Regions from separate parts of the Geodermatophilus sp. SYSU D00879 genome, predicted to be linked through region 1. Evidence: riboswitches for the same ligand, from Rfam matches in the RefSeq annotation. Region 1 holds a riboswitch; each other region holds the start of a gene.
The links. A riboswitch is a leader RNA that binds a small molecule or an ion and turns the genes downstream of it on or off. The one in region 1 is predicted to bind cyclic di-AMP.
Positions count from the first base shown of each region.

Region 2: another riboswitch for cyclic di-AMP. It lies ahead of ACI79B_RS09800 (transglycosylase family protein); the one in region 1 lies ahead of ACI79B_RS19895 (hypothetical protein).
Region 3: another riboswitch for cyclic di-AMP. It lies ahead of ACI79B_RS07285 (NlpC/P60 family protein); the one in region 1 lies ahead of ACI79B_RS19895 (hypothetical protein).

Region 1 is NZ_JBJGZF010000019.1:43,946-50,941, reverse strand. Features, by position in the region: gene ACI79B_RS19925 (nuclease-related domain-containing protein) at 1-238, shown strand, start outside; gene ACI79B_RS19920 (dihydrofolate reductase family protein) at 511-1,083, opposite strand; gene ACI79B_RS19915 (LysR family transcriptional regulator) at 1,080-2,093, opposite strand; gene ACI79B_RS19910 (DMT family transporter) at 2,166-3,161, shown strand; gene ACI79B_RS19905 (YciI family protein) at 3,158-3,523, opposite strand; RNA gene rnpB (RNase P RNA component class A) at 3,670-4,093, opposite strand; cyclic di-AMP (ydaO/yuaA leader) riboswitch at 4,219-4,379, shown strand; gene ACI79B_RS19895 (hypothetical protein) at 4,643-5,212, shown strand; gene ACI79B_RS19890 (DoxX family protein) at 5,476-5,835, opposite strand; gene ACI79B_RS19885 (sulfite exporter TauE/SafE family protein) at 5,860-6,612, shown strand; gene nadA (quinolinate synthase NadA) at 6,616-6,996, opposite strand, start outside.
Region 2 is NZ_JBJGZF010000005.1:244,257-251,252, forward strand. Features, by position in the region: gene ACI79B_RS09790 (dihydrofolate reductase family protein) at 38-760, opposite strand; gene treZ (malto-oligosyltrehalose trehalohydrolase) at 760-2,511, opposite strand; gene ACI79B_RS09800 (transglycosylase family protein) at 2,622-3,239, opposite strand; cyclic di-AMP (ydaO/yuaA leader) riboswitch at 3,243-3,377, opposite strand; gene treY (malto-oligosyltrehalose synthase) at 3,625-5,997, opposite strand; gene glgX (glycogen debranching protein GlgX) at 5,994-6,996, opposite strand, start outside.
Region 3 is NZ_JBJGZF010000004.1:13,290-20,285, reverse strand. Features, by position in the region: gene ACI79B_RS07315 (M42 family metallopeptidase) at 1-85, shown strand, start outside; gene ACI79B_RS07310 (DUF3253 domain-containing protein) at 78-329, opposite strand; gene ACI79B_RS07305 (hypothetical protein) at 384-899, shown strand; gene ACI79B_RS07300 (serine hydrolase domain-containing protein) at 963-2,291, opposite strand; gene ACI79B_RS07295 (DUF3817 domain-containing protein) at 2,307-2,624, opposite strand; gene ACI79B_RS07290 (hypothetical protein) at 2,727-2,912, shown strand; gene ACI79B_RS07285 (NlpC/P60 family protein) at 3,087-4,187, opposite strand; cyclic di-AMP (ydaO/yuaA leader) riboswitch at 4,199-4,339, opposite strand; gene ACI79B_RS07280 (hypothetical protein) at 4,526-4,765, shown strand; partial or broken gene ACI79B_RS07275 (YhjD/YihY/BrkB family envelope integrity protein) at 4,812-5,630, shown strand; gene ACI79B_RS07270 (transglycosylase domain-containing protein) at 5,654-6,996, opposite strand, start outside.

The sequences.
Region 1 (6,996 bases):
CGCCCTGACCGGCGGACCCGGGATCCCCCCTGGGGTCGCGGTCACCGGCGTGCTGACCTTCGTCGGCGCGGACTGGCCGCTGTTCCCACCCGACCGGATCGACGACGTCCGGCTCGAGGGTCCGAAGTCGGCGGCGAAGCTCGTCCTCCGGGACGGTCCCTACAGCCCGGCCCAGGTCGGGGTGATCGCGGAGCAGCTCCGCCGGCACTTCCCCGCTCACCGGCCCGTCGGCCGGTGAGCGGGGACGGTCGGCGGCGGGGCACAGCCCGGCCGTCGGGCAGGGTGCGGCCGCTGAGGAGCGCCACCGATCGGTCGCGGCCGGCGCGCACGTCGCGGCCACTCCCCCAGCTCCAGCCGCTGTCGGCGGCCTCGAGGGAGTGGAGGACGGCGTGCTGAGCGCACCGACCGCCCCGCCCCCTCGCGCGGAGATCGCCCCACCACGGAGGGGCGACGGTACCGGTCGGGGCAGGACCGGACGACGAGTCGCGGGCCGCGGACGGGCCGGTGGGGTCAGCCGTGCAGCGTGGGCCGGTAGACGAGTTCCTGGACGCGGCCGTCGAACGTCCGGCTCCCGAGCAGCTCGAGGTCGAAGTCGGCCGCACCCCCGAAGACCGGCGCCGTCCCGGTCCTCCCGCTGATCACGGGGAAGACCGTCACCTGGACGCGGTCGACCAGGCCTGCGGCCATGAGCGCCCGGTTCATCGACAGGCTGCCGTGCGAGCGCAGCGGCACGTCGGACTCCTCCTTGAGCCGGGCGACGACGTCGACGGCATCCCCGTGCTCGAGGGTCGCGTCCGGCCAGTCGAGAGGGGCCCGCAGCGTCGTCGACACGACCGTCGTCGGCATGGTCCGCATCCGGGTGTTGAGCGGGTCGGTGACCTGGGCCGGGTCCAGGAAGTGCACGAACTCGCGGAAGGTGGCGGCCCCGAGGACCAGCCGCTGCTCCGCGCGGTACTCGGCCAGGCGGTGGTCGAGGAACTCCGGGCCCTCCTTGCCCCAGTAGCCGCCCCAGTCGCCGTCCTCGCCGTAGGAGCCGAACCCGTCGAGGGTGGAGAAGACGTCGAAGGTGTAGGTGGCGGTCACGGTGCCCTCCTGGGGTGAGGTCGGTCGGCTGCCAGGGGAGACCGGCGACCCTGCCGGGAGTCATCGCCCCCGGTCGCGTTCCCCGGGTCGCGGCCGGTCGCCAGCCCGTGCGCCTGTGCCCGGACGGCGGCGAGGAAGGCCGTGAGCGCCGGAGCCAGGGGCTGGTCCCGGGTGAGCACCGTCAGCCGGCGGCCGACGTCGGCCTCGGCGACGTCGCGCACGGCCAGGGCCGGGTCGGCCGGCGGGAGGGTGAGGGCCGGCATGAGCGCGACGGCCCCCGCGGTGCGCACCAGCTCGAGCAGGACGTCGGCGTCGTTGGACCGGTGGCGCAGGTCGGGGTCGTAGCCGCCGAGCGAGCGGCAGGTGCCGACGACCAGGGCGTGGTGGCCCGTGCCGGCGGCGGCGGCCACCCAGACGTCGTCCCGCAGCGCGGCCACCGCGACGGGTCCGCCGTGCGCGGCGGCCGGGTGCGCGGCCGGCAGCACCAGCTGCAGCGGCTCCCGGTGCAGCAGCTCGTACCGGAGCCCGGCCGGCCGGGGCCGGGGATGGCCGTCGTACTCGTCGCTGACGACCACGTCGAGGGTGCCCAGCCGCAGCTCGGGCAGCGCCTGCTCCAGCTCCAGCTCGGAGAGCTCGACCCGCACCTGCGGGCGCTCGGCCAGCATCCGCGTCAAGGCCGGGACGAGCAGGCGGCGGGTCGCCGACTGCAGCCCGCCGGCCCGCACCGTGCCCCGGACGTCGCCGATCAGCGACGCCAGGTCTGCGCGAGCGGCCTCGGCCGCCGAGAGCAGGACGCCGGCGTGCCGGGCGAGCAGGCGCCCGGCGTCGGTCAGGCGCACCCCGCGCCCGACCCGCTCCAGCAGGCGGACCCCGGCCTCCCTCTCCAGCACCGCGAGCTGCTGGGACACCGCGGACGGCGTGTAGCCCAGCGACGTCGCGACCGCGGCGAGGGTGCCGCGCTCCTCCAGCTCGCGCAGCATCCGCAGGCGGTGGAGATCGAGATCGACCATGCAGGAACGCTAATGGGTTCGCTCCAGGAAGCGTCACTGGACCTCACCGGATCCGCCGTCGACGCTGCGGTCGTGGGTCTCGCACTGTGCCTGGTGTCCGCGGCGTGCTTCGGGGCGATGGGCGTGTTCGGGAAGCTCGCCTACGAGGCGGGCGTCTCCCCCGACGCGCTGCTGCTGCTCCGGTTCACGTCGGCCGCGGCGCTGCTGGGCGTCGTCCTGGCACTGCGGCCCGGGCTGCGGTCCGGCCGTCCCGCCGCGGGGCCGCCACCGGGGGCCGGCGGACCCACCCGCCGGGTGGTGCTGACCGGTCTCGGGCTGGGCGCGGTCGGGTACGCCACCCAGGCGGGCCTCTACTTCTCCGCGCTCGAGCGGATCGACGCGTCGCTGGTGGCGCTGGTGCTCTACACCTACCCGGCCCTGGTCACCCTCGCCGCCGCCGCGCTCGGGCGGGAACGGCTGACACCGGCACGGGCGGTCGCGGTGCTCGTCGCGTCGGCCGGGACGCTGCTGGTCCTCCTCGGCGCCGGCGCGCTGCGGTTCGACCCGCTGGGCGCGGCCGCCGCCTTCGGCGCCGCGGTGACCTACACCGTCTACATCCTCGTCGCGGACACCGTGGTGCACCGCCTGCCCCCCGTGGTGCTCTCGGCGCTGGTGATGACCGGAGCCGCCGGCACGCTCGCGGTCCGCGCCGCGGTGACCGGCGGCGTCGACCTCGGCCTCGGGCCGGCCGGGTGGCTGTGGGTCGGGTGCATCGCCGTGGTCTCCACCGTCGTGGCGATGCTCGCCTTCTTCGCCGGCCTGCGCAGGACCGGGCCGTCCACCGCGTCGATCCTCTCGACGTTCGAGCCCGTGGTGACCACCGCGCTGGCCGCGGTCGCCCTGGGTGAGTTCCTCACCCCGGTCCAGCTCGCCGGCGGCCTGCTGGTGCTGGTCTCCGTGGCCGTCGTGCAGCTCCGGCCCCGGTCGGGTCGGCGGGCACCGGCAGCACCCCGGACCGGCCCGGTCCCGGGCCGGACGCGGACCACCTCACTGGTCCCGCCGCCTCTCGGGGACACGGCGGCGCGCTAGGCGGGCACCTCCTGGAAGGCACGCACCTCGATCCGTGCGCCGAGCGCCTTCGACGCCTTCGCGGCCCAGGAGACGGCCGCCTCCCGGTCCGGCGCCTCGACGACCCAGAAGCCGCCGAGGTACTCCGGCGCCTGTGTGAACGGCCCGTCGGCGAGGACGAGGTCGTCCCCGGTGTGGTCGACGGTGACCGCGGTCGACGGCGGGTGCAGCCCACCGGCGAAGACCAGCGCGCCGGACGCCACGAGCTCCTCCAGGAAGGCGCCGGCCGCCGCCAGTGCGGCCTCCAGCTCGGCGGGGTCCATCGACGCCATCGTCGGCTCCTCGGCCGAGTCGTGCGGCATGGACAGCAGGTACTGCGTCACGGGTCCTCCCGGGTAGTCGCCGCGGCCCGTCCGGCCGCCACGAGAGGGGGACCCCGGCCGCTGCGACGACTCATCGGTCCCGTCCCGCCGGGAGGACGGGCCCGCCGCGCCACGGCCCGGAGGGCACCACGGCTCGGAGGGGACGACGGACGAGTCGGCCTGTACGCCGGGTTCTGTCCTCGGGCGCCTCGCGGCCTCCCGATGGGCGGTCATCCATCTAGGCCCGCCGTTGCCGGCGGGCTCGAGCGGTCCACCCGCAGGCTCGGGCGGGCAGCCCTCGAACGCCTGCGCAGGACGGCGTCCGGTCGCCCGTCCGCCGTCCCTTCTCGACCTTGCTCCGGGTGGGGTTTACCGAGCCGCACCGGTCACCCGGTGCGCTGGTGGTCTCTTACACCACCGTTTCACCCTCACCAGCGCTGTCTCCGGAGAGGCACTGCTGGCGGTCTGTTCTCTGTGGCACTGTCCCGCGGGTCACCCCGGGTCGCCGTTAGCGACCACCCTGCCCTGTGGAGCCCGGACGTTCCTCGGCGGCGAGGTCTCCCCCGCCGACGCGACCGCCCGGCCGACTCGTCCGTCGTGCCGACCAGTCTACGGATGCCCTCAGCGGAACTCCGGAGTCCGCGCTGCGGGCTCCGGCGGACCCTCCTACGGTGACTCCGTCCGGCCGGTCGTCACGTCCTCCATCGGGGGAGCCGAGCCGGGTGCCGCCGAGTCGCGGCCACCGCGGGTGGCCGTGAGCCGGGGACCCACCGCACCACCGGGGTGAGTCCCACCTCCCGAGCCACCGGGAGGGGGTAGGGCGCAGATCCCCGCCCGAACCCGTCAGCTGACCCGGTAGGCGGCCACGGGAGAACGGAGAACCACCACGGGTGCGTCGACGGCGCCTGCCTCGGCGTGCCCGCACCCCTGCGACGAGCGCCGCGCCCCGCCCACCTCCGCCGGTCGCCGCGCCCCCACGGACCCATTCCGGCCGTCCTGGCGTCGGCCTGCCCTCCAGCAGCCGCCCGCCGCCCTGCCGCGCGCCCGGGTCCGTCCCGCAGGTCCCTCCCTCACGCGCCGGGTGACCGCCGAGCCACGGACGGCGCCGCGCGAGAACCGACGTCAGGAGCTCTCCTCGTCATGCCCTCGAACAGCAAGCGCACGATCCGCCGCACCCTCACCGCCGGCGCCCTCGCCGTCGTCTTCGGCCTCTCGGGCCAGTCGGCGGCCCAGGCCCACGGGGACGGCCCCCGCCGCGACTGGTCGCACGGCTGGTCCCAGGACCGGGCCCCCGCTGCCTCCGCGGCTCCCGCGGCCGCACCGGCGGCCGCCCCCGCCGCTGCGGCGGTGTCCACGAACCTCAGCGGGAAGCCGACCCCCACCTCGACCTCCTACAGCGCCTGGGCGGCGCACGTCCGCCCGGTCGTCGCCGAGGTCGCGCAGCGGTTCGGGGTGTCCACGGTGCTCACCCGGCCCGGGCACTCCCCCACCCAGCAGCTCGCCGCGGACTTCATGGTCTACGCCGACTCCGCCAAGGGGAACGCCGTCGCGCAGTACGTCCTGGACAACGCCGCGCGCTTCAACGTCGACTACGTCATCTGGAAGCAGCGGATCTTCGTCATCGGGAGCTCCGGCTGGCGGGCGATGGCCGACCGCGGGTCCCCCACCGCCAACCACATGGACCACGTCCACGTGAGCTTCAACCCCTGACCGGCCCGGACGCGGCCCCGGGAACCGCCCGGGGCCGCGTCCCCGTCAGCCGGCGTACAGCACGAAGCCGCTCACCCGCCGGCCGTCGACGACCGGGGTCACCATGTCGACCTGTCGCCGTGCCTGCTCCTCGACCGGCTCGGCCGACAGCGCCTCCAGGTAGCGGCGGTGCTCGGCCGGCGAGGTCGCCCGTCGGGGTGGCCGAGGAACTGCCGCGGCGGCGGAGGTCGGCGTGTCGGTGGTCGACCCGAGGTCGGGGACGCTCAGCGCCCCCGGGCCACCCGCAGCGCCGCGGCGATCATCGGCGCCTGCAGCGGCAGCCGGACCACCGCCGCGGCCAGCAGCGCCGGCCGCCTGCGCGCCACCCGGAAGTGGTGCAGGTGGGCCGGCACGAACGACGCCAGCAGCGCGGCCGCGGCCCACCCGCCGGCCCGGCGGCTCGCCGGCGCGGCCAGCAGTGCGGCGGTACCGATCTCCGCGACCCCGCTGCCGAGCACCCAGCCGCGGGCGTCGCCGAGCTCGGGCGGCACCAGCTCCTCGAAGGTCCGCGGCCGCACCAGGTGCAGCACGCCGGAGCCGCCGAGGGCGGCGGCCAGCCAGGTCGCCGGGGCGGGGAGTCGCATGGACCGACCGTAGGCTGGCACCCCGTGACGGCCGCCGACCTCCTGATCGCGGCCGCGGTGGCCCTGGGCGCGGGAGCGGTCAACTCGATCGCCGGCGGCGGGTCGCTGATCCTCTTCCCCACCCTGGTGGGGCTGGGCCTGGGCACCGTGGCGGCCAACGTCACCAACTCGGTGGCGCAGTGGCCCGGCTACCTCGGCGGCATGGTCGGGTTCCGTCGCGAGTACGCCGGCCAGCGCGGCCGGCTGGTGCGCCTCGGCGCGGTCTCGGCGCTCGGCGGGGTCGCCGGCAGCGTGCTGCTGTTGACCACGCCGAGCGAGGCCTTCGACGTCGTCGTGCCGGTGCTCGTGCTGCTGGCCAGCCTGCTGCTCGCGGTGCAGCCGCTGCTCACCCGCCGGCTGCGCGACCGCGACGACGGCGCCGTCCGCGACCCGTGGTGGCTCTACCTCGCGCTGTTCCTCGCCACCGTCTACGGCGGCTACTTCGGCGGCGCGCTCGGCGTCATCCTCGTCGGGGTGCTCGGGACGGCGCTGCACCGGCTGCCGCTGGCCAACGCGCTGAAGTCCGCGCTCTCCGCGGTGACGGCGACGGTCACCCTGGTCGTGTTCGGCGTCTTCGGGCCGGTCGCCTGGCAGGTGGTCGCCGTCGCGGCGCCGGCCAGCCTGGTCGGCGGGTTCCTCGGCGCCCGGGTGGCCAGCCGCATCCCCGCGACGCCGCTGCGGGTGCTGATCGTCGTCTTCGGCGTCGCGGTGTCGGTCTACCTCTTCACCAGGATCTGACGCTCACTCCCCGCCGCGGCCGGGCTCGCCGATGGCGACCATCGCCTCGACGGCGCGGCGGGCGCGGGCGGCGGTCTCCGGGTCGACGTCGACGGCGCCCTCGCCGGTCCGCAGCGTGTGCAGCAGCTTGGCCGGGGTGATCATCTTCATGTAGCGGCAGGCCGCGCGGCTGTTCATCGGGATGAACGCCGTCCCGCTGTTGAGCGCCCGCAGCTGGTGCAGGATGCCGACCTCGGTCGCGACCAGCACCTGGCCCGACGACGTCCGCGCCGCGGCCTCGACCATGCCGCCGGTGGACAGCACGCGGGTGCGGTCGGCGGGCAGGTCGCCGTGGCTGACCAGGTCGAGCACCGAGGTGGTGCAGCCGCACTCGGGGTGCACGAG
Region 2 (6,996 bases), on a different contig from region 1:
CAGACCACCGTCGACCGGACGGGTGGCGTGGCGGGACTCAGTCCACCGCGTAGCGGGTGAACAGGACGCCGTCCTCCTCGAGCACCTGCACCAGCCGCGGGCGGACGACGTCGCGCAGCGCCCGGTCCAGCAGCCGGGCCTGCCCGCCGACCAGCGCGGGGGAGACGGTGAGGTCCAGCTCGTCGACGACGCCCGCGTCCAGCGCCGCCGACAGCAGCGACGGCCCGCCCTCGCACAGCACCTGCTCGAAGCCGCGGTCGGCGAGCCGGTCCAGCGCGAGCGGCAGGTCCACGTCGGCGTCCCCGCACACCAGCACCTCCACCCCGGCGTCGGCCAGCGCGGCCCGGCGGCCGGCGTCCGCCGCGGCGCAGGTCACCAGCAGCGTGGGCGGCCGCGCCAGCCGGCCCCCGGGCGCGAGCGAGGCGCGGCGCGACACCACCGCGACCGGCAGCTCCGGCGCCCGGCCGAGCGCCGCGCGCCGCCGCCCGACCGGCGAGTCCGCCGTCACCGGGCCGTAGCCCTCGCCGGCCGCCGTCCCGTGCCCGACCAGGACGACGTCGGCCAGCGCGCGCAGCGTCGAGAACACCCGGCGGTCGCCGGGCGAGCCGAGTCCCGCGCTGACGCCGTCCACGGTCACCGCGCCGTCGAGCGAGGCGACGAAGTCCACGCGCAACGAGCGCCCGGGCGGCGGCGCGTAGGCCTCGGCCAGGTCGTCGTCGGTCAGGTCCGCCCCGTCGGGGGAGGGGAGCAGCCGGCGCATCAGCTGGTGAGGACGGCCGCGCTCTCGGCCGGGACGGTCACCGTCGCGCCGTCCACGGACGGCTCGTCGGCGGTCGCGAACAGCACCCCGGTGGCCGGGCGGTCCAGCTCCACCCGCTGCGGCTCCCCGGACAGGTTGGCCACCACCCGCAGCGCGCCGCGGTGCACCACGAGCACCCGGGCGTCGTCGTCCCAGCCGACCTCGACCGCCGACAGGTCCGGGTCGACCAGGTCCGGGTGCCGCCGGCGCAGCGCCAGCAGCGTCCGGTGCACCTCGAGCAGCCGCGCGTGCGGCTCCCGGCCGGGCTCGGACCAGTCCAGCTTCGAGCGGCGGAAGGTCTCGGGGTCCTGCGGGTCGGGCACCTCGTCGGCGTCCCAGCCGTGCTCGGCGAACTCGTTCTTGCGGCCCTCGGCCGTCGCGCGGCCGATGTCCGGGTCGGTGTGGCTGGTGAAGAACTGCCACGGCGTCGAGGCGCCCCACTCCTCGCCCATGAACAGCATCGGCGTGAACGGGCTGGTGAGCACCAGGGTCGCGCCGACGGCGAGCAGGCCGGGGGACAGCGTCGCCGAGACGCGGTCCCCGATGGCGCGGTTGCCGACCTGGTCGTGGTCCTGCAGGTAACCGAGGAACTTCCACCCGGGCAGCCGCGCGGTGTCCACCGGCCGGCCGTGGGAGCGGCGGCGGAAGCTCGACCACGTGCCGTCGTGGAAGAAGGCGCCGGTGAGGGTCTTGGCCAGCCCGGCGAGACCGGCCTCGGCGAAGTCGCCGTAGTAGCCCTGCCCCTCGCCGGTGAGCGTCGCGTGCAGCGCGTGGTGGAAGTCGTCGCTCCACTGGGCGTGGATGCCGGTGCCGCCGGCCACCCGCGGGGTGACCATCCGGGGGTCGTTCAGGTCGCTCTCGGCGATGAGCGTGAGCGGCCGGCCGACCGCGACCGAGAGCCGGTCGACCTCCTGCGCCATCTCCTCGAGCACGTGGGTGGCGCGCTCGTCGACCAGCGCGTGCACGGCGTCCAGCCGCAGCCCGTCGACGTGCATGTCGCGCAGCCACATCAGGGCGTTGTCCAGGACGTAGCGGCGGACCTCGTCGGAGTCCGGCCCGGACAGGTTGACCGACTCGCCCCAGGTGTTCGCGCCGCCCTCCGAGAAGATCGGCATGAACAGCGGCAGGTAGTTCCCCGACGGGCCGAGGTGGTTGTAGACGACGTCCTGGATGACGCCGATCCCGCGCTGGTGGCAGGCGTCGACGAACCGCTGGTAGGCCGCGGGGCCGCCGTAGCTCTCCTGCACCGTGTACCAGAGGACGCCGTCGTAGCCCCAGTTGTGCGTGCCGTCGAAGCCGTTGACGGGCAGCAGCTCGACGAAGTCGACGCCGAGGTCGGCGAGGTGGCCCAGCCGGTCGATGGCCGAGTCGAGGGTGCCCTCGGGGGTGAACGTGCCGACGTGCAGCTCGTAGACGACGCCGCCGGCCAGCGGGCGCCCGGTCCAGGCGCTGTCGCCCCACGCGTACGCCGACGGGTCGAACCGACGGGACAGCCCGTGCACGCCGTCGGGCTGGCGGCGCGAGCGCGGGTCGGGACGCGGGGTGTCGTCGTCGCCGAGCAGGTAGCCGTAGTCGGACTCCGGGCCGGCCTCGGCCTCGGCCCGCCACCAGCCGTCGTCGTCGCGGCGCATGTCGTGCACCGTGCCGTCGACCTGCAGGCGCACGCGCTCGGGCACGGGCGCCCAGACGGCGAACTCGACGGGTGCGGACATGCGGGGGCCTCCCAGCGGTAGTGCGGCTGACCGGTCCCTCTTGCCCGCTGCGGGCGCGGTCAACCGCGAGCGGCGGCCGGGGGAGCGGGTCCCCCGGTCGCCGCCACAGGTCACGGCAGCTGCAGCTCCTGCCCGACGTAGATATTGTTCGGGTCGCTGACCGTGCCGCTGTTGGCCGACCAGAGGGCCTTCCAGCCGCCCTTGACGCCCTGGGCTCGGGCGATCTTGCCCAGCGTGTCGCCGGACCGGACGGTGTACGAGCCGCCGGAGGCACCGGCGGCGGACTCCCCGGCCCGGGCGGCCGGGGCGGGCTCGGCCGGGGCGGGCTCGGCCGGGGCGGGCGCGGCCGGGGCGGGCGCGGCGGCCGGCGAGCCGGCCTCCGGGGCGTCCGGGTTCAGGCCCTTGCCGCAGGTGGGCCAGGCACCCGGGCCCTGGACGTCGAGCGTGCGCTCGGCGACGGCGATCTGCTGCGCCTTGGTGGCCAGGTCGGCGCGGGCGGCGTACTCGGTGCCGCCGAAGGCCGCCCAGGTGGACTGGCTGAACTGCAGGCCGCCGTAGTAGCCGTTGCCGGTGTTGATGCTCCAGTTGCCGCTGGACTCGCACTGGGCGACGGCGTCCCAGTCGTTGGGGGCGGCGGCCGAGGCCGGGCCGGCGGCGACGCCGATCGCGGCCGCGGCCACGCCGGTCGTCACGAGGGCACGGCGGAGCAGGGACGTGGACGTGCGCATGCGGGATCTCCGATCCGCCGCCTGCGAGGTGAGCTGTCGGGTTCGGAGCGATCGGTGCCCCGGCCGCGCAGAGCGCGGCTTCACCCCGAGGCGCTGCGTCCGGTCCCCCCGTGACCGCGGTGCAGGCGCCGAAGTGGGTCCCCCACCCCCGTCCTGGCTGTGCAGGAGGAACGGAGCCCGGCGGACGGGGTTCGGCGGACCGGCTCCGGCACGCGGCTGTCATTGGCCCGCGTGCGGGGCAAAGGTAACGGCCGCATCACGAGACGGCACACCCGCCCCACCCGTCACGGCGTGTCGCCCGGCGTCCCCGCGGCGGCCCGCGCCCGGCGGCCGGGGGGAGTCGCAGGTCACGGTGGCGCCGGCCGGCGCCGCCGTGACCTGCGTCTCATTCTCGGACGAGCAGGGCCACCGGCAGCCGGGCCAGCAGCTCGCCGACGGGCGCGCCGCCGGCGTCGGAGACGACCCGCGTGCCGGTGAGCACGTCGCGCCAGGCGCCGGTCGGCAGCGCCAGCGCGGTGTCGCCCCAGCCGCCGGCGGCCAGCGCGACCGGCAGCCGGGTCGCCACGGTCACCGCGCCGCCCTGCTCTCCGGACCCACGGTCGAAGGCGACGACGTGCTGCGCGGCGGACCCGGTGGCGGCCACCGGGGTGTAGCCGGTGAACAGCCCGGGGTCGTCCCGCCGCAGCCGCAGCGCCCGCGAGACGACGAGCAGCTTGGCCGCGCCGGTCTCGTCGACCTCGGGCACCTCCCCGCCGTCGAGCCGGGCCAGCAGCGCGCGCCGTTCGTCGTAGTCGACCGGGCGGCGGTTGTCGGGGTCGACGAGCGAGTGGTCCCACAGCTCGGTGCCCTGGTAGACGTCCGGGACGCCGGGCATCGTCAGCTGCAGCAGCTTCTGCGCCAGCCCGTTGGACCGGCCGGCCGGGGCGATCCGCGCGACGAACGCCTCGATCTCGCGGTTCGTCGCCTCGTCGTCGAAGGCGGCGTCGACCATCGCGTGCAGCTGCGCCTCGAACGCCTCGTCGACGTCGGTCCACGTCGTCGACCGCCCGGCCTCGCGGGCGGCCTTCTCGGCGTAGGCGTGCGCCCGCTCGCGGGACAGCGGCCAGGCGCCGACCAGGTTCTGCCACACCAGGTGCGCCAGCGGCCGGTCGGGCAGCGGGTGGCGGGACAGCCAGCCGCGGACCAGGTCCGCCCACTCGGTCGGCACCTCGGCGAGGACGGCCAGGCGGGCCCGGGTGTCCTCGCTGCGCTTGGTGTCGTGCGTGGTGAGCGTCGTCATCGACTCCGGCTTGCGCTCCAGCCGCCGCGCCTGCGCCTCGTGGAACTCCTCCGGGGTGCTGCCGAAGCGCGCCGGGTCGCCGCCGACCTCGTTGAGCACCACGAACCGGGCCCAGCGGTAGTAGGCGCTGTCCTCGACGCCCTTGGCCATCACCGGGCCGCTGGTCTGCTCGAACCGGGTGGCCGCCTCGGTGCCGGCCTGCGCCAGCACCGGGTGCAGCGCGTCCACCGCGGCGACCAGGTCGGGACGGCGGTCGCGGACGTCGCCCACGGCGGCGTCGAGGTGCTCGCGGCCGTCGGGCAGGTAGGTGCGGTAGACGGAGAAGCTGGCCAGCAGCTCCGCCAGCGCCTCCTTCTCCGTCTCGACGTCGACGCCGGGCAGCTCGCCGATCACCCGCACCAGGCGGGCGACCTCGGAGCCGAGGATCCCGTCGGTGACCTCGCGCTTGCAGGCGTGCACCAGCTGCCCGTAGTCGACCGCCCGGCCGGACAGCTCGGTGTCCAGCGCGGTGAGCGCCGCCTCGCCGGCCGGGTCGACCAGGACGTCGTCGACCTCGGCCAGCGCGTCGTAGCCGGTGGTGCCGGCCGCCCGCCAGCTCTCCGGCAGGTCCTCCCCGGGCTCGAGGATCTTCTCGACCACCGTCCACCGGCCGCCCGAGGCCTCGGCCAGCCGGTCCAGGTAGCCCTTTGGGTCGGCCAGGCCGTCGGGGTGGTCGATCCGCAGCCCGTCGACGGCGCCCTGCTCGACCAGCCGGAGCACCAGCTCGTGGGTGGCGCGGAAGACCTCCGGGTCCTCCACCCGCAGCCCGGCGAGGGTGTTGATGGCGAAGAACCGCCGGTAGTTGAGGTCGGCGTCCGCCCGCCGCCAGTCGACCAGCTCGTAGTGCTGCCGGTCGTGCACCTCCTGCGGGGTGCCCTCGCCGGTGCCGGGGGCGATCGGGAAGCGGTTGTCGTAGTACCGCAGCTCGCCCGTGCCGTCGGGGGTGGAGACGACCTCCAGCTTCGCGACGTCGTCGGCCGAGCCCAGCACCGGGATGCGGATCCGGCCGTTGCCGAAGTCCCAGTCGACGTCGAACGCGGACGCGTGCGCGCTGTCGCGGCCGTGCTGCAGCACGTCCCACCACCACGGCGCCTCGGCCGGGTCCGCCACGCCCATGTGGTTGGGCACCAGGTCGAGCACCAGGCCCAGCCCGTGCTCGTGCAGCGCGGCGACGAACCGCTCGAAGCCCTCCTGCCCGCCCCGCGACTCGTCGACGTGCGCGTGGTCGACGGTGTCGTAGCCGTGCGTGCTGCCGGCGGCCGAGCGCAGCAGCGGCGAGGAGTAGGCGTGCGTGACGCCGAGGTCGGCGAGGTAGCCGGCCACGGCGGCGGCGTCGTCGAGGGTGAACTCGGCGGTCACCTGCAGCCGGTACGTCGCCGCGGGAGTGGCCCGGCGGCGCTCGGCAGCGTCGTCGGACCGACTGTCGTCGGCCTGGCTCACGGGGCGGCCTGCAGCACGACGGTGGCGCGGGCGGCGACCGTGAGGACGTCGCCGGCCTTGACCTGCACCGGCTCCACCTCGCCCATCTCGGCGGTGTCGACGACGACCGTCCAGCCCTCGGCGTACTCCGACGGCGGCACGGTGAAGTCGATCGGCTCGTGGTGGGCGTTGAACGCCAGGTAGAAGCAGTCGTCGACGACGTCCTCGCCGCGCTCGTCGGTCTCCCGGATGCCGTGGCCGTTGAGGTACATGGCCAGCGACTTCGCGAAGCCCGCGTCCCAGTCCTCGTCGCTCATCAGCTCACCGGCGGGGGTGAACCAGGCGACGTCCTGCACCGGGTCGCCCTCCTCCCGGCGCACCGGCCGGCCGTGGAAGAACCGGCGGCGGCGGAACGTCGGGTGCTCGGTGCGCAGCCGGGTGACCAGCTTGGTGAACTCCAGCAGCCCCTCGTCGACCGACTCCCAGTCGATCCAGGTCAGCTCGGAGTCCTGGCAGTAGCCGTTGTTGTTGCCCCGCTGCGTGCGGCCGAGCTCGTCGCCGTGCAGCAGCATCGGCACGCCCTGGCTGAGCATCAGCGTGGCGATGAAGTTGCGCCGCTGCCGGGCGCGCAGCTCGAGCACCTCGGGGTCGTCGGTCTCGCCCTCGACGCCGGAGTTCCAGCTGCGGTTGTGGCTCTCGCCGTCGTTGTTGCCCTCGCCGTTGGCCTCGTTGTGCTTCTCGTTGTAGGAGACGAGGTCGTTGAGGGTGAACCCGTCGTGCGCGGTGACGAAGTTGATGCTCGCCACCGGCCGGCGCCCGGAGTGCTTGTACAGGTCGGCCGAGCCGGAGATGCGGCTGGCGAACTCGCCGATGGTGGCGTCCTCGCCGCGCCAGAAGTCGCGGACGGTGTCGCGGTACTTGCCGTTCCACTCGGTCCACAGCGCCGGGAAGTTGCCCACCTGGTAGCCGCCGTCGCCGACGTCCCAGGGCTCGGCGATGAGCTTCACCTGGCTGACGATC
Region 3 (6,996 bases), on a different contig from region 1:
GTACGAGGTGCTGCACACCGGCACCGTCGACCGGACCGCCCGGCTGCTCGCCGCCTTCCTCGCCCACCCGCTGCCGGTCAGCTGACCCGGCGGACGCGTACCGGGCCGCGGGCGGTGGCGACGTCGACCACCGCGCCGCGCTGGGTCACCTCCACCGCACCCCGCCGCGCGAGCCGTCCGGCGGCGGCGCGGGCGGCCGGCACGAGCTCCCGCCAGCCCTCGGGGTCGACCGCGCGGGCCGCCTCCGACGGGCAGATCGTGGCGCCCGGTGCGCGGGCGTCCAGCAGCGCGTCGATGGCCCGCTCGAGGGCCGCGCCGGCGTCGTCCACTCCCCCAGGATGCGCCCGTTTGCCCTGGTGAGCGCGGCGGGTACCGCGGACGGCATGGCGAGACGCACCCCCGTGGGGACGTTCGGCAAGGGCAAGCGGGGCATCAGCACGCTGGGCTGGGCGGTGCGGGGCGCCGCGGCCGGCGCGGCGGGCACCACCGCGCTCAACGCCGTCACCTACCTCGACATGACCGTCCGCGGCCGCGGCACCAGCTCCACGCCCGAGCAGACCGTGGAGAAGCTCGCCGAGAAGGCGCACGTGCCGATCCCCGGCGACGAGGAGCACCGGCAGAACCGGATCCAGGGGCTCGGGCCGCTGACCGGCCTGGTCGCGGGCATCGGCGTCGGCGTCGTCGTCGGGCTGGCCCGCGCCTCGGGCTTCCGCTCGCAGCCGCTGGTCGGGACGCTGCTCACCACGCTCGGCGTCCTGGTGGCGGCCAACGGCCCGATGACGGCGCTGGGGATCACCGACCCGCGCAGCTGGTCGGCCACCGACTGGGTGAGCGACCTCGTGCCGCACCTGGCCTACGGCGCCGTCGTCAAGACCACGATGGACGCCTTCGACCGATGAAGGACCACCCTTCCCCCCACGCCTCGCACGCTCGGCGCGGGCCCCTGAAGGGTGGCCGTTCCATCACGTCGCCGACCAGCCGCGGGGGTCGACGTCGCCGGGGACGGGGGCGGCGGGGTCGTAGGGCGTGCGGGTGAAGACGAACGTGCCCAGGTCCAGGTGGTCCTCGGCGATCCGCAGCGGCTCGCCGGCGTAGTAGCCGTCCAGGCCCACCCAGGTGCCGTCGGCGTCGCGGCGGAAGCGGCTGGCCCGCCCCGACCGGCCGGGCAGCGGACCGAGGTGCAGCAGGCCGCCGTCCACCGCGCGCAGCGCGTGCGGCGCCGGGCCCCAGTACCAGATGCCCAGCTGGTCCAGCGGGACCGGCGGCTGCGCCGGGCGCCACGGCCCGGCCACCCGCGGCTCGGCGGCGCGCAGGTCGGCCAGCAGGCCGGGGACGAGCACGTCCAGGCCGCTGGTGGTGTTGGCCAGCGAGACGCCGCCGGTCCCCTCCTCGCGGTCGACGAACACGCCGGCCAGGAAGCCGGGCATCGAGCCGCCGTGGCCGGTGAGCGTGCGGCCGTCGACCCGCAGCACCTGCAGCCCCAGCCCGTAGGCCGACCAGGCCGGGGAGGAGCCGTCGACGCCGGCCGGCACGGCCATCTCCTCGAGCGTCGCCGGGGACAGCACGTCGCCGGTGTCGCCGAGCAGGAAGGCGGCGAAGCGGGCGAGGTCGGTCAGCGTCGCCCACAGCTGCCCGGCGGCGGCCATCACGCCGGCGTCGTGCTCGGGCTCGGGCAGGACGACGTCGGCCCACGGGTGGACGGCGTACCCCTGCGCGGCGCGGCCGGAGGGGCGCGGCGTCGTCCGGGTCATGCCCAGCGGCGCGAGCACCTCGGCGGCCACGACGTCCTCCCACGACCGCCCGCGCAGCCGGGCCACGAGCTCCCCGAGCAGGCCGAAGCCGAGGTTGGAGTAGTGGAAGCGCCGGGCCTCGCCCAGGACGGCGTGCTCCCCGGACAGCTCCAGGTCGGCCAGCGGGCCGCCGGGCACCCGCTCCCACCAGCCGCCCGGGCTCTCCGCGGCGGCGCCGGCCAGGTGCGAGAGCAGCTGCCCGACCGAGCGGTTCCCGAACGGCGTGCCGGGCACGTGCCGGTCCAGCGGGTCGTCCAGCCCCAGCCGGCCCTCGTCGCGCAGCCGCATGACCGCGACGGCGGTGACGGTCTTGCTGATCGACCCCAGCCGGTACTGCACGTCGGTGTGCGGCTCGGCGACGTCGCCCCGGCCGGCCGACCAGGCGAGCCCGCCGTCCCGGACCACCCCGGCGACCAGGCTGGGTGCCCGGCCCTCGTGCTGCACCCGGGCGGTGCGGGCCAGCAGCGTGCGGGCGGTCGAGGGCAGCACGGGCTCCGGCATGACCGGAACGGTAGGTCAGGCCCGGACGGGCGCCGCCAGCCGCCCGGTGCGCCCGGCCCAGCGCTCGAACACGACGGTGACCAGCGGCGGGACCGAGGCGGCCAGCGCGAGCAGCGTCGTCCACCGGGACCAGCCGAGCACCCGCGCGGCGACCAGGGCCACGACCACGTAGGCGACGAACACCGCACCGTGGACCGGCCCGAACACCTGGACGCCGACCTCGGAGGTCTCCGGCACGTACTTGACGTACATCCCGGCGAGCAGGCCGATCCAGGACAGGGCCTCGGCGACGGCGACGGCGCGGAAGGCCAGGGCGACGGTGCGGGGGTTCATCGGTGCGCGGTCCTCGGGTCGGGGGCGGGTCCGCAGGGTCAACGCGGCAGCGGACGCCGACGTCCCGGTCGGGGGGTGTGACGTGCGTGGCAGGGTCGGGCCGTGCGGGGTCCGGCGCGGCGCGAGTTCTGCCTGGTCCTGCTGCGCCGGATGGCCGACCTGCGCTGGGAGGTGCTCTGCCCCGGCGGCAGCGTGCTGCACGAGCACCTGGTGCGGGCCCGGGCTCCCCGGTCCCGCCGGCGGCCGACGGGCGGCTGCGGGTGTGGGAGCACGTGGTGGCCGACGTGAGCGGCCTGCCCGGGGCCCGGGGTGGACCCGCGGGTGGTCACCCGCCGGGAGGTGCGGCTGCCCTCCGGCGCGACGGCCGCCTTCGTCTGGGGCCTGCTGCAGCAGGTCCGGACGGACAGAGCCCCGGCACCCGAGGATGGGGTGCCGGGGCTCCCGAGCGGCTGACTCCGCGCGTCAGCCGATGCGGCGGGCGCCGGCGTAGCCGCCCATCGCGTCGATGCTCGCGACCTTGACGACGTCGCCCGACGTCGGCGCGTGCACCATCTGGCCGTTGCCGATGTAGATGCCGACGTGGCTCACCGGGCTGTAGAAGAAGACCAGGTCCCCGGGCTGCAGGTTGGCGCGGGAGACCGCGGTGCCCATCGTCGACTGCATCCTGCTGGAGTGCGGGAGGCTGATCCCCGCGGCCTTGAACGCGTACTGGGTGAGGCCGGAGCAGTCGAAGGCGTCCGGGCCGGCGGCCGCCCAGACGTAGGGGTCGCCGCGCTGGGCCATGGCGGTGGAGACGACGATGCCGGCGACGCCGCTGGCCGGCGCGGCGGCCGTGGCGGGCTCCTCCGCGGCGGTCGCGGGCTCCTCGCGGTCCTCGTCGCGGCTGGCGCGGGAGTCCTCGGAGGCGTGCGCCGCGGCGGCGGCGTCGAGGGCGGCGCGCCGCTCCTCGGCGCTCAGCTGGGCGTAGTCGGCCTGGTAGGCGGCGATCTGGGCCTCGAGGTCGGCCTGCTGGGCGGCGACGGCGTCGTACTGGCGCTGCGCCTCGGCGGCGGCCTCGGCGGCCGCGGTCTGCGCGGCGGTGGCGGTGTCGGTGGCGGTCACGGCCTGGCCGAGCAGTTCGCCCTGGTAGCCGGCGACGCCCTGCAGCAGCGTGACGCGGTTGACGAACTCGTCGGCGTCCTCGCTGGTCATGAGCGCCTGCAGCGAGCCCATGCTGTCGCCGGTGTAGGCCGACCGGGCGATGCCGATGACCTGCTGACGCGCGGTGTCCACGGCGGCCTGGGCGGTGGCCAGCTGCGCGGCGGCGGCGTCGGCGGCGGCCTGCTGGGCGGCGAGCGCCTCGCGCGCCTCGTTGAACTGCTCGGTGACGACCTCGAGGTCGTGGCCCCGGGCGGCGACCAGCTGCGCGGCCTCGGCGGCCGTCGCCGGCTCCTCCGCCCCGGCCGGCGCGGGGACGGCGCCCAGCCCGAGGCCGATGCCGAGGGCGCCGGCGAGGGCGAGGGCGGCGCGGCGGCCGCGGCCGGTCGCGGGCGTGCCGGGGACGGACGTGCGCAGGGACGCCACGCGGCGGTCTCTCCTTCTCCCAGGCCGCCTACCGGGTTAGCTGACGGGTTCGGGCGTGGAGTCGCCCGGCGCGTACGGACACGCGCTACACCCCAGGACTGCGATGGGTCCCCGGCCCGGTCCCCACGGGAGAAGGACCGGCTCGACGGCGTCCGCGGGGTGTCACCCGGACTGGTGACGGAACGCCCCGTTGGACGTACAGAGCGTAAGGTCCGCGACCGGCGTGTGACAATCACCCCGGTGTAATTACATCGCTCACACAAGGTGACCGGGCGACTGCGGGAGGTTGCCGACCCCCGCCGGTTTGCACACCCGTGGGGACGTGTACCGATTGCTGCATGTCCTCCTCCACGCGGATGCGCGCCACCCGGACACGGATCGCCCGGCCGCTCGTCGCGCTCGCCCTGTTCGGCTCCCTGGTCGCCTGCGGTGACAACACCGACTTCTCGCGCGGCCCGACCAACTGCGACTCCGCCGGCGGCAACGCCAGCAACGAGAACGACGCCAGCTGCCAGGAGACCGGTCAGAACCCCGGCAACGACGCCCCGACCACCGACGACGCGAGCACCGACGACTGAGCGGCGCCCGGCCCCGGCGGGACGCCCGGTCTGGTGGCATGAGCGGGTGAGCCCGGCACGCAGGTGGACGGCGGCCCGGGTGCGGGCCGAGACACGGACGCTGTTGGCCGGTGCCCGCCGTCTGCTGCACGGGCGTGACCTCGCGCTCATCGGCGCGGGGCTCACCTTCTACGCCGGCATCGCGGTGGTGCCGCTGGTGCTGGTCTCCGTCCGGCTGACCGCGCTGGCCACCTCGGCCGAGGAGGTCCGCGCGCGCAGCGAGCGGCTGACCGAGCTGCTGCCGGGGTCGCTGGGCGCGCCGGGCGCGGTGGACCGGCTGGTCGACGCCGGCGTCCGGCTGGACCTGCTGGGCTTCGCCCTGGCGCTGCTGCCCCTGTCGCTGTACGGCGAGGGGCTGCGGCGGGCACTGATGCGGTTCAGCCGGCGACGGGAGAACCTCACCGGCTGGCGGGGCCGGCTGCTCACGCTGCCCCTGGTCGTGGTCACGCCGCTGCTGCTGTACCCGCTGCTGCTGGCCGCCACAGTCATGGCCGACCTGGCCCGCGAGGACGGCGCCGGGCCTCTGATCGGGCGGTTCGCCGTCGGCTACTACTCGGTGCTGTTCGTGCTCACCGTGCCCATCCTGTGGGGCTACGGCGTGGTGGCCGGCGGCCGGCACCGGTGGGGCGCGCTGGTCAGCGGCGCCCTGTTCACCGCCGCCTGTCTGTCCGGCTTCCTGCAGGGCTTCGTGCTGTTCCTGTCCCTGCCACTGGACCTGGGCGCGCCCTTCGGCGGCCTGGTCGTCGTCGGCGCGGTGGTCGCCATCGGCCTGTGGCTGTTCCTGCTGCACCTGGTCCTGCTGGCCGGGTGGCTGCTCACCCAGTCCCTCGACGAGCGGCTGGGCCGGCGTCAGGCGGTCGGCCGCCAGGGGGAGCCGGGCGGCGGCTCGGGTGCCGGGGTCGCCGGCGCGGGCGGCGGCTCGGGTGCCGGGGTCGCCGGCGCGGGCGGCGGCTCGGGTGCCGGGGCCGCCGGCGCAGGAGGCGGCTCGGGTGCCGGGGCCGCCGGCGCGGGCGGCGGCTCCGTGGCCGGTGGCGGCGGCTCCGGGGACGGCGGGGGCGGCGACGGCGCCTGGGGTGGCGAGGACGGCGACCCGGGCGCGGGCGCCGGCCGGGGTGCGGGGTCGGCCGGGGGCGCGGGCTCGGGCGCCGGCTCCACGTAGTCGCTGCCGTTGCTCACCAGGATCGACACCACCTGGCCGGGCACGGCGCGGCCGCCGCGCGGCGGGCTGGTGCCCACGAGGGCGCCGGGCTGCTCGTCGCTGTCGACGCGCACCGTCCGCGGGGTGAACCCGGCGTCGGCGAGGGTCCGCTCGCAGCCCCGGACGGTGGAGCAGCCGGGCACCGGGCGGGTGTTGCCGTTCTGCACGGTCTCGTCGGCCGGCGCGAACTCGCCGCTGCCGCGCGCGGTGAGGACCGGCTCCATCGCGTCGTGCCAGATGGTGGCGCCCTTGCCGCCGCCGAAGCCGCCGACGTCCTCGTTGCGCTTGGGGTTGAGGACCATGACGCTCGCGGTGATCTCGGGCGTGTAGCCCACGAACGCCACCGAGTAGTTGTCCTGCGAGGTGCCGGTCTTGCCGGCGATCTGGTGGCCGCGGACGTAGGCGCGCGCCCCGGTCTGTCCCGGGTTCCCCGGCTCGACGTCCCTGCGCAGCATCTGGTTCATCGTGTTCGCCACGCCCGGCGGGATCGCCTCGGGCGTGCACCGGTCGCCGACCGCGAGCGGCTCGCCGTCGGCGCCGACCGCCGGCTCCCCGTTCTGGTCGAGGACGGCGGTCACGGGGACGACGTCGCACTGCGTGCCGCCGGCGGCGAACGTCGAGTACGCGCTGGCCAGCGCCAGCGGGCTGGTCGCCTCGGCGCCGAAGGTGAACGACCCGCGGTTCTCGTCGATGATCTGCTGCGCCAGGCCCGGCGGGCTGAACTGGAACAACCCCGCCGCCTCGGCCATCCGCACCGGCTCCTCGACGCTGCCGAGGGCGTCCTCGAGCGCGAGGAAGTAGGTGTTGGAGGACTGGTACAGCGCCGTCGTCAGGTCCAGCGTCGGGCGGTAGCCCGACCCGGCGTTGCGGACGCAGTACCGGCCGTCGGTGTCCCGGCCCTCGCACGGGCCGCTGTAGACCCGGGAGACGTAGGGGTCGGGAGCGGTGAGCGTGTAGTAGGAGGAGTAGCCCCGGGCCAGGGCCGCGGCGGCGA